Regions from separate parts of the Flavimobilis sp. BM9 genome, predicted to be linked through region 1. Evidence: riboswitches for the same ligand, from Rfam matches in the RefSeq annotation. Region 1 holds a riboswitch; each other region holds the start of a gene.
What was found. Region 1 has a riboswitch for S-adenosylmethionine ahead of AC4F3Q_RS05460 (methylenetetrahydrofolate reductase). Riboswitches for the same ligand answer to the same signal wherever they lie in the genome.

Region 1 (4,714 bases):
GCGGCGGGCGAGCTCGATCGTGCGGTCGACGGCGTCCTCCCCGCGGTCCTCGCCGAGCTCGAGCTCGTGCTCGACGACGATCGTGCCGGCGAGGTCGACGACGGCGCCGCGCAGGGCGTCCTCGCCGGAGAGGTCGAGGCTCGCGACGTAGGCGCCGGAGGGGTTGATGCCGACGAGGGTCGCGGGCTTGCCCATGCGGGTGCCGGGGCGCGGCCCGAGGTCGACGAGGAGGTTGTCGTCGAGGAGCCCGGCGACGACGTCGGACATCGTGACGCGGGTGAGGCCGGTGAGGCGGGCGAGGTCGGCGCGGGACAGCGGGCCCTGGTCGGCGAGGTTCTGCAGGACGAGCGCACGGTGGTGGAGGCGTGCGTCGCCGGGGAGGATCTTGGCGGCCGGCGCGACGATGCGGGTGGTCCCGCGGCGGGCGTCGGTGAGGGGTGTTGTCCTGGCCATCTAGTTAGTACAGTTTACTTACTTAGTTCGGTCAAGGGGTATCGCACCCCGCGACCAAATCGTGACCTTCCCGAGCAAGGATGGACCCATGCCGACGTCGCCAGCCGTCATCCCCGCCCCCCGCACCGTGCACCCCGACCGCGGGACGACCGTCGTCGACCCGCGCACGCTCGCCGCGCTCGCCGTCGCCCTCGAGCCCTGGGCGCCGAACGCCGCCCGCGCGCTCCGCGACGCGCGGACCGACGGGCCGCTCGTCGCGCCGTCGGGCCGCGCCGCGACCCCCGCGACCGCGACACCCGGCCCCGACCTGCCGAGCGAGGGCTACACCCTCGACCTGTCCGACGCCGGCTGGCACCTCCGCGCAGGCGACGCCGCGGGCGCGTTCTACGCGGTGCAGGTCCTGCTCCAGCTCCTCGCCGGCGCGCAGCACGACGACGGCCTCACGACGGTCCCCGCCCTCGCGTGCGAGGACGCCCCGACGTACCCGCTGCGCGGCGTGTCGTTCGACGTCGCCCGGCACTTCTTCGGCGTCCCCGACATCGAGCGGCTGATCGACCTCGCCGCGACGTACCGCCTCAACCAGGTCCACCTGCACCTGACCGACGACCAGGGCTGGCGACTCGAGATCGAGGACCGCCCGCTGCTCGTCGAGCGCGCGTCGACGAACGACGTCGACGGCGGCGCGGGCGGCTTCCTCACGCTCGCCGACTACGCGCACCTGCAGGACTACGCCGAGGCCCGGCACGTGACGCTCGTCCCCGAGGTGGACATGCCCGGCCACACTCATGCCGCCCAGGTCGCCTATCCACAGATCAGCCCGGACGGTGAGCCGCGAGAGCCGTACGCCGGTATCGAGGTCGGCTTCTCGACCCTGCACCTGACGTCCCCGGAGGCGTGGGCGTTCGTGGACGACGTCGTCGGCACGCTCGCGCGGCACACGCGCGGCCCGCGCCTGCACCTCGGCGGCGACGAGGTGCACACGCTCACGGCCGAGCAGTACGCGGGGTTCGTCGAGCGGCTCGGCGGGGTCGTGGCGCAGCACGGCAAGCAGCTCGTCATGTGGCAGGAGGCCGCACCCGCGCACCTCCCGCCCGGCACGCTCCTGCAGTACTGGACGCACGACATCGACACGAGCCACCTCGCGCAGCTCGCCCGCGAGCGCGACATCCGCTTCATCGCCTCGCCGGCGCCGCACGCCTACCTCGACCTCAAGCACGACGAGAGCCAGGAGCTCGGCCTGACCTGGGCGGGCACGGTCGAGGTTCGCGACGCGTACGAGTGGGAGCCCGCGGACGCGCTCCCGGGGGTGCCTGCGGACAAGATCGAGGGCGTCGAGGCGTGCCTGTGGACGGAGACCCTGCGGACGTGGGACGACGTCACGACGATGCTCCTCCCGCGCCTGCCCGCCGTCGCGTCCGTCGCGTGGGGGTCTCCGCGCGACACGGGCACGTTCCTCGAGTCGCTCGCCGTGCACGGCGAGCGGTGGGCGCGCGAGGGCGTCGCGTTCCACCGGTCGCCGCAGGTGCCCTGGCGGTCCTGACCCAGGTCGTCGCGGCAGGGCCGTCGTCGCGCGGCGCGACGAAGGCCCTGCCCAGCGGGGCCGCCGCGTGGAAGGATGCCGCCATGAGCATCGACAAGACCCTCGGCAACGGCGAGTTCGTGGTCCTGACGACCCGGACGCACCCCAAGGCGCTCTTCAAGCCGTTCCTGCTGTTCCTGCTGGTCGTGGCGGCTTTCGTCGCGGCACTCGTGTGGTTCCCCGAGAACGACGCGAAGCAGTGGGTCCTGGTCGCTGTCGGTGCGGTCGCGGTCGTCACGCTCGTGACGTGGGTGCTGGTCCCGTACCTGCGGTGGCGGCACTCGAGCTACACGTTCACGAACAAGCGCCTGATCACCCGCGAGGGCATCATCACGCGCGTGGGTCGCGACATCCCGCTGTTCCGCATCAACGACTTCACGTATGAGCGCGACCTGCTCGACCGCATGCTGGGCTGCGGGACGATCGTCGTGTCGGACGCGACCGAGAAGGCTGGCGTGCTGCTGTACGACGTGCCGCGCATCGCGGAGGTGCAGCGCCAGCTCTCCGACCTGATCTTCCGGGCGGACGACAGCTCCGACGACGGCGAGTTCCCGCCGGGCGAGCCGCGTCGCCGCTGACAGCCGTCCCCCCGTCCGACCGATCGCCCCTCTGCACACTTCGGATGTGCCTCCGGGCGATCCGTCGCCGATGGCGGCCGACGGCGACCGTGGACACTCGATCTCGCCATCCGGACACCCCTTGGAGGCCGTGATTCGCGGGCCTAACCTCGAGTCACAACCATCCAGAGCGGTCGAGAGTCCTGGCTCGTCGACGCCGCAGCAACCCCCCACTACGGAAGCCTCCTGAGGGTGCGGGTGCTAAAGCCAGGTTCGATGGACGTTCCTATGGAGGCTTCATGAGCATCGCCGACCTCGTCGACTCGTCGGTCCGCCCGACCGTGTCGTTCGAGCTGATGCCCCCGCGCAACCCCGACGCCGCGCCCAAGTTCTGGACGACCGTGCGTCAGCTCCTCACGGCGCGCCCCGACTTCATGTCGGTCACCTACGGCGCCGCAGGCACGGACCGCGCGACGACCCGCGCCGTCGTCACCACGCTCGCCCGGCAGACGCCGGTCCTGCCGATCGCGCACCTCACGTGCGTCGGCGCGACGCGTCCGCACGTCGCCGAGGTCATCGGCGAGTTCCTCGACTCGGGCGTCCGCTCGTTCCTCGCGCTGCGCGGCGACCCGCCGCGCGACCAGCCTGACTGGCGCCCGCCGTCCGACGGCGTGCACTCGTCGATCGAGCTCGTCGCCCTCCTGCGCGAGGTCGAGGCGAACCGCTGCGACCGCAGCGCGGCGTCGGCCCTGCGCGGGGCTGCGCGCCCGCTGACGATCGCCGTCGCGACCTTCCCGGGCGGGAACCGCGCCGCCGGGACCACGCCCGCGCAGGAGGTCGAGCACCTCCTCGCGAAGCAGGAGGCGGGTGCGAGCTTCGCGATCACCCAGCTCTTCTACGAGGCGGACACGTACCTGTCGTTCGTCGAGTCTGCCCGCGCGGCGGGCGTCACCATCCCGATCCTCGCGGGCGTCCTGCCCACGACCGACCCGGGCCGTCTGCGGCGCGTCGAGGAGCTCACGGGGGTGCCCGCGCCGTCGGCGCTCGTCCGCGAGCTCGAGTCCCTGCCCGACGACGCGGCTCGCCACGAGCGCGGCATCCACGCGTCGGTGGGGCTCGTCTCCGCCGTCCTCGAGGCCGGCGCCCCCGGCCTCCACATCTACACGTTCAACAAGTCACGTCCAGCACTTGACCTGCTCGAGGGTGTTCACCTCGGCGGCGGTTCCACGGGCCCGGCTCCGGCCGGGCTGGCGGAGCCAGACCTGGCCAGCGGGCCGTGGGTCGGGGCAGCACACGCACAGCTGAGCTCGACGAGCGACACCGTCGCCGTCGACTGACCCCGAGAAGAGACGCACCATGTCCAACCAGCAGCACAGCCCTGCCCTCATCCAGGGCGCAAACCTCGCATTCCCGGCAGCGACCGTCCTCGGTTACCCGCGCATCGGCCCGAACCGTGAGCTCAAGCGCGCAGTCGAGTCGTTCTGGGCGGGCCGCGTCAGCGCGGCCCAGCTCGAGCAGCATGTCGCGGAGCTCCGGTCCCGCACGCGCGACCACCTCGTGTCGCTCGGCCTGACCGAGCCGGCCGCCGTGCCGTCGTCGTTCTCCTTCTACGACCAGGTGCTCGACGTCGTCGCCACGGTCGGGGCGGTCCCGCCCCGGTTCGCGCACCTCCGCGCCGCAGACGGCTCGCTCGACCTCGCCGCGTACTTCGCGCTCGCCCGCGGCGACGACGAGGTCGCGCCGCTCGAGATGACGAAGTGGTTCGACTCGAACTACCACTACCTCGTCCCGGAGATCGGTCCCGAGACGGAGCTGCGGCTCGTGAGCGACCGGATCGTCGCGGAGTACGTGGAGGCTCGCGAGGCGGGCGTCGTGACTCGGCCCGTCGTCGTCGGGCCGGTCACGTTCCTGCTGCTCAGCAAGCCGAGCGACGACGCCCCGGCCGGGTTCCGCCCGCTCGACCGCCTCCCCGACCTGCTGCCCGTGTACGCGGAGCTGCTCGGCCGCCTCGCGGACGCGGGCGCGCCGTGGGTCCAGCTCGACGAGCCGGCCCTCGTGACGGACGCGCTCGACGTGCCCGCCGAGCTGGTGCGCGCCGCGACGTCGGCGGCGTACCGCGCGCTCG
Region 2 (4,714 bases), on a different contig from region 1:
GAGCCCGCTCAGGCAGCCCGGGCGGCCTCCGCGACGGACGGCTCGTTCACGCCTCGGACGGACCGCCGCACCCACCCGCGAGTGCGACGTTCGCGACCGCCGCGGTGGCGACCAGACCGGACAGCCCGGTCACGTCGGGGAGGGGGCGGTGGTCGTCGCGGACGACCCAGCAGCCGTCCTGCACCGCATAGTCGGCGCGGGTGCCCTCGCGCACGTAGGCCGCAAGCGCGGCGACGAGCCGCTCGACGTGCTCGCCCGTCGTGCCGACGCCGACGCTCGCCCGCACGGCGCCGTACCGGTGACCGAGCCGGGCGAGGAAGGGGTGGGCGCAGAACTTGCCGTCGCGCACGCCGATGCCGTGCTCCGCCGACAGGTAGGCGGCCACGAGCCCGGGGTCGTGCCCGTCGACGACGAACGTGACGACGCCGACGGGGTCGACGGCGTCGTCCCACGCGCTCAGCACGTCGATGCCGGGGATCTGCGTCAGGCCCTCGACGAGGCGGGCGCGCAGGCGCGCCTCGTGCGCGTGCAGGGCTGCGGGGTCGAGCGCGGCGAGCTCCTCGCAGGCAGCTGCGAGCGCGACGGCGCCGATGACGTTCGGGGAGCCGGCCTCGTGGCGGGCGGGCGCGAGCGCCCACGTCGCGGACGCGGTCCCGGGGGCAGCGCCGTCGGGCTCCGCGTGCGTGACGGCGCGCACCGCGCCGCCGCCGGCGAGGTGGGGTGTGCCGTTGTCGAGCCAGTCGCGGCGCCCGACCAGCGCGCCCGCGCCGTACGGCGCGTAGGTCTTGTGGCCGGAGAAGGCGACGTAGTCGACGTCGAGCGCGGCGATGTCGATGCCGCGGTGCGGGACGAGCTGCGCGCCGTCGAGCACGACGCGCGCGCCTGCGGCGTGGGCGAGCGTGACGACGTCGGCGATCGGCAGCGCCTCGCCCGTCACGTTCGACGCGCCGGTGACGGCGAGGAGCGCGTACGGCCGGGCGTCCAGCTCGACGCGCAGCGCGTCGAGGGTTGCGGCGACGCTCGACGCGCCTGCGAGGACGGCGGCGCCGCCGGGTGCGGCCGCCCAGGGCAGGAGGTTGGCATGGTGCTCGACGTCGAGGACGAGCACGCGCCCCTCCCCGACCGTCGCGGGCACGCAACCCGCGAGGAGGTTGAGGGAGTCGGTCGTGTTGCGCGTGATGATCGTGACGTCGTGCTCGCGCGCGCCGACGAACGCGCCGATCGAGCGGCGCGATGCTTCGTAGAGCGCGGTCGAGACCTGGGAGAGGTAGCCCGCGCCACGGTGGACGCTCGCGTACAGCGGGAGTGCCTGCGCGACGCGCGCGGCGACCGCCTCGAGGGCGGGTGCGGACGCGGCGACGTCGAGGTTCGCGTACGTGACGTGGCGTCCGTCGACGAGCGGGACGAGGGTGTCGCGGCCGACGACGGGCAGGAGCGCGGGCTCGTCCGCCACGTCGGCGCGGGGGCTGGGACAGGTGGTCGCGTCGGTCGACATGGCAGGGCCCTTCGCGAGTCTGGGCGCTGTGCGCCCGCGCTTGCCGCGGTCGGTCGACCGCAGCCTGGTCGTCACCCGGGGCACCCCACCGCGAGTGGAGGGTTGCCGGCCAGCAAACCGGGGTTTTGCGCTGGCGCTCATGACCGTGCGGCCATCGTCCCACCGCCCTCCGACGACTGTCAACATCTGAGACGGCGCGCCACGTGCTGAGACCCACGGTCGGGAGGCGCGGAATCTCGCCATCTGTCACGCCCTCGGCAGCACCCTTCCGCGGAGGGTACGATCCCCACACCATCCAGAGCGGCCGAGTGACGTGGCACGACGACGCCGCAGCAACCCCCCAGCAGGACGAGGGTGCTACCGCCACGTTCGATGCGAACGGAGAACGCCATGAGCTACGCAGGAGACGTCACCCCCGAGGCCGCCTGGGAGCTGATCACCACCTCCCCCGACGCCGTGCTCGTCGACGTCCGCACCCAGGACGAGTGGCGCACGATCGGCGTCCCCGACACGAGCGCCGCCCGTACGGCCGCGCGCTTCGTCGAGTGGAACACCGCCTGGGGACCCAACACCGAGTTCCTCGCCCAGCTCGACGCCGCGGGCGTCGCGAAGGACGCGACCGTCCTGTTCCTGTGCCGCTCCGGCGTGCGCTCGGTCGCCGCCGCACAGGCCGCGACCGCCGCCGGCTGGACCGATGCGCGCAACATCCTCCAGGGCTTCGAGGGCGCGCAGGACGCGACCGGCGCCCGCACGGTGGACGGCTGGCGCAACAACGGCCTCCCGACGACCACGATCGACGAGGCCGCCCGGTGACCGCGGGGCCCCGCGAGGTCCCCGCATCCTGGCGTCCCGCGACCGTCTCGGTCCGCGGCGGCATCGAGCGCTCCGGGTTCCACGAGACGAGCGAGCCCATCTACCTGACGCAGGGATACGTCTACGGCTCCGCCGCCGAGTGCGAGGCCGCCTTCAAGGGCGAGGCCGACCGCTTCATCTACTCCCGCTACGGCAACCCGACGGTCCACACCTTCGAGCAGCGGCTGCGCCTCATCGAGGGCGCCGAGGGCTGCTACGCGACCGCGACCGGCATGTCGGCCGTCTTCACGGCGCTCGCCGCGATCGTCGGGCAGGGCTCCCGGATCGTCGCCGCCCGCGCGCTCTTCGGGTCGAGCCTGACGATCTTCGACGAGATCTTCGCCCGCTGGGGCGTGCACACCGACTACGTCGACGGCCACGTCCTGGCGCAGTGGGAGGAGGCGCTCGCGACGCCTGCGGACGTCGTCTTCTTCGAGACGCCGTCGAACCCGATGCAGGACATCATCGACGTGCGCGCCGTCGCCGACCTCGCGCACCGCGCGGGGGCGACCGTCGTCGTCGACAACGTGTTCGCGACGCCCGTCCTGCAGAAGCCGCTCGAGCTGGGCGCCGACGTCGTGGTGTACTCCGCGACGAAGCACATCGACGGGCAGGGCCGCGTGCTCGGCGGCGCGATCCTCGGCAGCGCCGAGTACATCGACGGGCCCGTGCAGACGATGGTCCGCCACACCGGCCCGTCGCTCTCCCCGTTCAACGCGTGGGTCCTGCTCAAGGGACTCGAGACGCTCTCGCTGCGCGTGCGCGCACAGACCGACGCCGCGCTCCAGGTCGCGACCACGCTCGAGTCGCTGCCCGGGATCGGTCGGGTCTACTACCCGTTCCTCGACTCGCACCCGCAGGTGGCGCTCGCGCGGGAGCAGCAGACGGGCGGCGGGACGGTCGTCACGTTCGACCTCGAGGTCCCGGGCTCTGCGTCGGCAGAGCAGGTCAAGGAGCGCACGTTCCGGTTCCTCGACGCGTTGCGCGTCGTCGACCTCTCCAACAACCTCGGCGACGCCAAGAGCCTCATCACGCACCCGGCTACGACGACGCACCGCAAGCTCGGCCCGGAGGGCCGTGCCGCGGTCGGCATGACGGAGTCCACGGTGCGGCTGAGCATCGGGCTCGAGGACCCGCTCGACCTGCTCGACGACATCGAGCAGGCGCTCAAGGCCTGACGCCCCAGCGGGGGCTCAGGCGTGCTTGAGCATCCACTCCGTGTTCGGATCGCGGCCCATCTCGGGGTCGGGGACGTCCGCGACGTCGACGCTCTCGACGTAGTCGCGGGGTTCCACGCGCTCGGGCAGCTGGGCGAAGCGCGCTGCAGCAGGGTCCGGCGCGGGGTCCTTCGTGTGCTCGGTCACACGTTCAGGCTACGCTGCCCTGGTCTCCTCGCCCAGGGCGCCCCGGATCGGTTATTCACGGCCACGCCCGTCCAAAGGTCCCACCATTGCACCACCCCCACCGGCGAGACTGACCACGACGAGAACCCGCCGAGCAGAAGGCCCGACATGTCCGAGCACAACGCCCCCGCGTCCCCCGGGCGCATCGTCGTCGTCGGTGCGGGCATGGTCGCCCACCGGCTCGTCGAGCAGCTCGTCTCGCGCGCCCCCGCAGACACCCCCTGGTCCGCCACCGTGATCGGCGACGAGGCGCACCTGCCGTACGACCGCGTGCACCTCTCCGAGTTCTTCGGTGGCCGCTCGCCCGAGCAGCTCGCGATGGCCCCGACCGTGTGGGACGACCCGCACGTCACCCTGCGGACCGGTGACGCGGTCGCCTCGATCGACCGCGACGCCCAGTCCGTCACCACGCGCAGCGGCGAGACCTTCCCCTACGACACGCTCGTCCTCGCGACCGGCTCGTGGGCATGGACGCCCCGCACCGACGGCACAGACCTCCCCGGCGTCTTCAGCTACCGCACGATGGACGACGTCGTCGGGCTGCAGTCCTGGGTCGCCGACCGCGCTGCCACGCTCGGCCGCCCCCTGCGCGGCGCTGTCGTCGGCGGAGGCGTCCTCGGCCTCGAGGCCGCGTCCGCCCTGCAGGACCTCGGCGCCGATGCGACCGTCGTCGAGTTCGCCGACCGCCTCATGAGCGTCCAGCTCGACGACGGCGGCGGTGAGGCGCTGCGCGTCCTCATCGAGGACATGGGCGTCACCGTCCGCACCGGCACCGGCGCGACGCGCCTCGTCCCCGCTCCCGACGGCCCGGTCGGTCTCATGGTCCTGTCCGACGGGTCGACGCTCGACGTCGACGTCGTCGTCTTCTCCACCGGCATCCGCCCGCGCGACCGGCTCGCCCGCGAGTGCGGGCTCGCGATCGGCGAGCGTGGCGGCGTCGTCGTCGGCCCCACCTGCCGCACGT
Region 3 (4,714 bases), on a different contig from region 1:
CGGCGTCGCACGAGCGCGACGTGGTCCTGCAGGTCGAGGTGGTCGACGACGAACGTCGCGCCCTGGTGCACGTACACGGCGCCGTCGTGCACGGACCCGTCCGCGGCGGGCTGGTCGATCGTGCCGAGCATGCGTCCGGTCGCCGCCTCGACGACGCGGACGGGCTGCCCGCCCGTGCCGCGCAGGTCGGTGAGCTGCGACGCGGGCTCGGGATGCGTCCAGAACCAGCCGCTCGGGCGGCGGCGCAGCGCGCCGCGCGCGGTGAGGACGTCGAGCACCTCGGAGGTGTGCGCGCCGAACGTGTCGAGCTCGTCGGGGCGCACGGGGAGCTCGGCGGCGGCGGCGCAGAGGTGCGGGGCGAGGACGTGCGGGTTGCCGGGGTCGAAGACGGTCGCCTCGAGCGGGGCGTCGAGGATCGCTTCGGGGTGGTGCACGAGGTACGTGTCGAGCGGATCCTCGCGCGCGACGAAGACGACGAGCCCGTCGGCGCCGGCGCGCCCTGCGCGCCCGGCCTGCTGCCAGATCGACATGCGGGTGCCGGGCCACCCGACGATGAGGACGGCGTCGAGCCCGGAGATGTCGACGCCGAGCTCGAGCGCGTTCGTCGTGGCGAGGGCGCGCAGCGCTCCCGTGCGGATCGCGTCCTCGAGGGCGCGGCGTTCCTCGGGGAGGTAGCCGCCGCGGTAGGCGGCGACGGCGTGCTGCAGCGCAGGGTCGACGGCGTTCAGGGCGCGTTGGGCGCTCAGCGCGACGGACTCGGCGCCGCGCCGGGAGCGGGTGAAGGCGAGGCTGCGGGCGCCCGCGCAGGTGAGGTCGGCGAGGAGGTCGGCGGCCTCGGCGGTCGCGGACCGCCTGGGACGGTCCTCGACCTCGGGGGCGTCGACCCACCACTCGTCGGTGCCGGTCGTGGCGCCGTCGGCTCCGGGACCGGAGGGGGCGACGACCTGGAACCCGTCGACGCCGGAGTCGGCGGGCGGGAGCTCGGGCGGCTCCCACAGCACGAACGTGCGGGTGCCGGACGGTGCCGTGTTCTCGGTGACGGTGACGACGTCGCGCTCGTCCACGCCGACGAGGCGCGCGGCGCTGCGTGCCGGCTCGGCGGTCGTCGCGGACGCGACGAGGAAGATGGGCCCGGGACCGCCGGAGTAGTGCGCGCACAGGCGCTGGAGACGGCGCAGGACGAGCGACACGTGCGCTCCGAAGACGCCGCGGAAGGCGTGCCCCTCGTCGACGACGACGTAGCGCAGGGACCGCAGGAACCGCACCCAGCGGGCGTGGCTGGGGAGCATCGAGAAGTGCAGGAAGTCGGGGTTGGTCAGGACGGCGTCGGCGTGGTCCTGGACCCAGCGGCGCTCGGTGAACGGGGTGTCGCCGTCGCACGTCGCGACGCGCAGGTCGCGGACGTCAGCGGCCCGCAGGAGGCGTTCGACGCCGCTGAGCTGGTCGGCGGCGAGCGCCTTGGTCGGGCACAGGTAGAGCACGGACCCGCGGGAGCGGACGTTCTCGATGCGGCTGAACGCGGCGGTGCCTTCTGCGGCGGCGAGGATGTCGGCGCGCACGGAGGTGAGGGCGGGCAGCCAGAAGGCGAGCGACTTGCCTGAGCCGGTCGACGTGCCGAGCGCGGTGTGCTGGCCGTGCCACGCGGCGTCGGCCGCCTCGACCTGGTGGCGCCACGGGCGTTCGACGCCGAGCGCACGGTAGCCCGCGACGAGCGCCGGGTCCGCCCACGCGGGCCAGTCGGCGTGCACGCCCTCGCGGGCGGGCAGGTGGGCGATGTGCGTCGCGTGGTCGGTGCGGCGCCCTCCGGCGAGGAGGACGTCGAGGAGGTCGGGTGCGGGCACGGGCCAATCCTCGCACCCGGCCTGCGGCCGCCTGATGATCCAGGCATGGACACCTGTTGACACCCCTGGGCCCCGCGCCTAGATTGCGCAGTAATTCCGGAACGCAGGGTGTCAAACCAGGTGACCGGAAGGACTCGACAAGACAAGGTCACGAGTATCAGCGACAAGCCCCGGCTCGCTGGTCAGCAACCCTCCCGCGCGGTGGGGTGCTCCGGGTGAAGACCTGGCACCGGAATCGGTGCAAGAGCGCAGCCGCGAGAGCGGTTCGGACAGGAGACACGCACGATGATGGCAGGACGGCTTCGCACACCCGCGTCGATCTCGCTCGCCCCGGTGATGTGTCCGACCTGTATGCCCTGCGGGTCCGTCGCCTGTTGTCCCCGCGACTGACCCGCTGAGGTCCGCCCACGGCGGACCCCTGCCGGCGCACGCCGTCGCGCTCCCGAGCGCGCACGCCGTCGCCTGACCGTCCTTCTCGGACACCGCCGATGCCGGCTCCTCGGGAGCCCCCGGCCGTTGCAGTCACCTTGGCGCACGCTGCGCACCGTCCCACCTGACGACGTGAGTCCGTGGGGTCGGTGCTGCGCGCCGCCGTCACGCAGAGAGCGAAGACCATGACCTCGACCACCTCTTCCCGTCCCACGACCGCCGACCGTCAGATCCACCTGGGTATCGACCTCACGAGCGCGGGCGCGCGCCGCGTCACGAGCCGCGTGCCTGTGGCGTCGTTCGCGAGCGCGTTCGACGCCGAGCGTCTCGCTGACCTCGTCGCTGCGGCGCAGCGCGGCACCCTCGACTTCGTCGCGATCGACGACACGTTCCGCCTCCAGCCTGAGACGGTCGGCCTGCTGCGCGGCCGCCTCGACGCGGCTGTTGTCGCGTCGCGCCTCGGCAAGACGACGCGCGGCGTCGGCCTCGTCGCGACGATCTCGCCGGAGGCGACCGACCCGGAGCACGTCGCGACCGCGCTGCAGACGATCAGCCGGGTGTCCGGCGGCCGCGCTGGCTGGCAGGTCGACGGCAGCGCGCCTGACCGGTCGGTGACGGCCGTGACGCGGGCCGTGTCGTCGGTCGCGCCGACGGTCGTGCGCGTGCGCTCGGACGCTCAGCTCGAGCGTGCCGCCCGGCACGCGGACGTCCTGCGGATCGCCGCGACGGACCTCGACTCGGCGCTCGAGCAGCGCCGTCGGGCTCGGACGATCGCCGTCGAGTCGGGCCGCGCGGCCGACGACGTCCTCGTCCTCGTCGACGTGTATGCCGTCACGGGTCCGGACGCGGAGAGCGCGCAGGCGCGTGTCGAGCTGCTCGACGCGTTCGAGGGGACGGACGTCGTCGCGCAGCACTCCGACTCGCTCATCCACGTGGGGACGCCGCTCGACCTCGCGGAGCTTGCCGAGGCGTGGTTCGAGGCGGGTGCGGTCGACGGGTTCGTCGTGACGCCGTCGTCGCTCGTCGCGGACGTCGCGGGCCTGGTCGACGGCGTGGTGCCCGCGCTCCGGGCGAGCGGCGTGTTCCGCCGCGAGTACCCGGGGGCGACGCTGCGCGAGAGCCTCGCGCTCACGCCGTCGGGCGTGGGGGTCCTCGCCGGGGTGTGAGACGCGCTGCCTGCTGCCCTGCCCGGGCATCCCGGGCGGGGCAGCGGTGCGTGCGGGGGAGTTTCGCGCGTCGTTCTGCGGATGTGGGCGCGGCTGGGACTTTAGGCCCCTCCGCCACGCGGGTGCAGCAGAGCAGAATCAACATCTAGTGACAACGGTGTGACTCGACCACTAGATGTAGGGGAATCGAATGGCTCAGGCTGACGCAACGACGCGGACCCAGGTCGACGTGGGGTCGACCATGCGCGAGTACCTGGACCGGACCGACTGGCGCGTCAACGCCAACGCCAACCAGGGCTACTCCCTCGGCGGCCTCATCCTCAACACCGCCGGCAAGGTCACCGCGAACTACTGGCTCTCCGAGGTGTACCGCCCCGAGGTCGGGCAGGCGCACCGCGACGGCGACCTGCACATCCACGACCTCGACGTGTTCGGCGGGTACTGCGCCGGCTGGTCGTTGCGCATGCTCCTGACGCAGGGCTTCAACGGTGTGCCGGGCAAGGTCGAGTCGAACCCGCCCAAGCACTTCAGCTCCGCCGTCGGGCAGATCGTCAACTTCCTCGGCACGATGCAGAACGAGTGGGCCGGCGCGCAGGCGTTCTCCTCGTTCGACACGTACATGGCGCCGTTCGTCCGCAAGGACGCGATGACCTACGACCAGGTCAAGCAGTGCGTCCAGGAGCTCATCTACAACCTCAACGTCCCCTCCCGCTGGGGCACGCAGACGCCGTTCACCAACCTCACGTTCGACTGGACCTGCCCCGAGGACCTCCGCGACCAGGTGCCGCTCGTCGACGACTCCCCGATGGACTTCACGTACGGCGACCTCCAGGCCGAGATGGACCTCATCAACCGCGCCTACATCGAGGTCATGACGGAGGGCGACGCGTCGGGCCGCGTCTTCACGTTCCCCATCCCGACGTACAACATCACCGAGGACTTCCCGTGGGAGTCCGAGAACGCGACGCGCCTGTTCGAGATGACCGCGAAGTACGGGCTGCCGTACTTCCAGAACTTCCTCAACTCCGAGCTCGAGCCCGGCATGGTCCGCTCGATGTGCTGCCGCCTCCAGCTCGACCTGCGCGAGCTGCTCAAGCGCGGCAACGGACTGTTCGGGTCCGCTGAGCAGACCGGGTCGATCGGCGTCGTCACCGTGAACTGCGCGCGCCTCGGCTACCTGTTCCGCGGCGACGAGGCCGCGCTGGTCGCCCGGCTCGACGAGCTGATGGACCTCGCGAAGGAGTCGCTCGAGGTCAAGCGGCAGGTGGTGCAGCACTA

Region 2: linked by a shared signal. The riboswitch ahead of AC4F3Q_RS08275 (aminotransferase class V-fold PLP-dependent enzyme) and the one ahead of AC4F3Q_RS05460 (methylenetetrahydrofolate reductase) in region 1 are both predicted to bind S-adenosylmethionine.
Region 3: linked by a shared signal. The riboswitch ahead of AC4F3Q_RS08850 (LLM class oxidoreductase) and the one ahead of AC4F3Q_RS05460 (methylenetetrahydrofolate reductase) in region 1 are both predicted to bind S-adenosylmethionine.

The regions. Positions count from the first base shown of each region.
Region 1 covers NZ_JBZEMO010000002.1:301,199-305,912, forward strand. Annotated here, with positions in the region: gene AC4F3Q_RS05445 (ROK family protein) at 1-453, opposite strand, end outside; gene AC4F3Q_RS05450 (family 20 glycosylhydrolase) at 542-1,993, shown strand; gene AC4F3Q_RS05455 (PH domain-containing protein) at 2,077-2,610, shown strand; SAM riboswitch class I at 2,768-2,872, shown strand; gene AC4F3Q_RS05460 (methylenetetrahydrofolate reductase) at 2,889-3,926, shown strand; gene metE (5-methyltetrahydropteroyltriglutamate--homocysteine S-methyltransferase) at 3,946-4,714, shown strand, end outside.
Region 2 covers NZ_JBZEMO010000004.1:89,937-94,650, reverse strand. Annotated here, with positions in the region: gene AC4F3Q_RS08275 (aminotransferase class V-fold PLP-dependent enzyme) at 47-1,495, opposite strand; SAM riboswitch class IV at 1,527-1,640, opposite strand; gene AC4F3Q_RS08270 (rhodanese-like domain-containing protein) at 1,886-2,308, shown strand; gene AC4F3Q_RS08265 (O-succinylhomoserine sulfhydrylase) at 2,305-3,525, shown strand; gene AC4F3Q_RS08260 (heme biosynthesis protein HemY) at 3,541-3,711, opposite strand; gene nirB (nitrite reductase large subunit NirB) at 3,859-4,714, shown strand, end outside.
Region 3 covers NZ_JBZEMO010000004.1:208,066-212,779, forward strand. Annotated here, with positions in the region: gene AC4F3Q_RS08845 (DEAD/DEAH box helicase) at 1-1,841, opposite strand, end outside; SAM riboswitch class IV at 1,988-2,094, shown strand; gene AC4F3Q_RS08850 (LLM class oxidoreductase) at 2,456-3,436, shown strand; gene AC4F3Q_RS08855 (ribonucleoside triphosphate reductase) at 3,627-4,714, shown strand, end outside.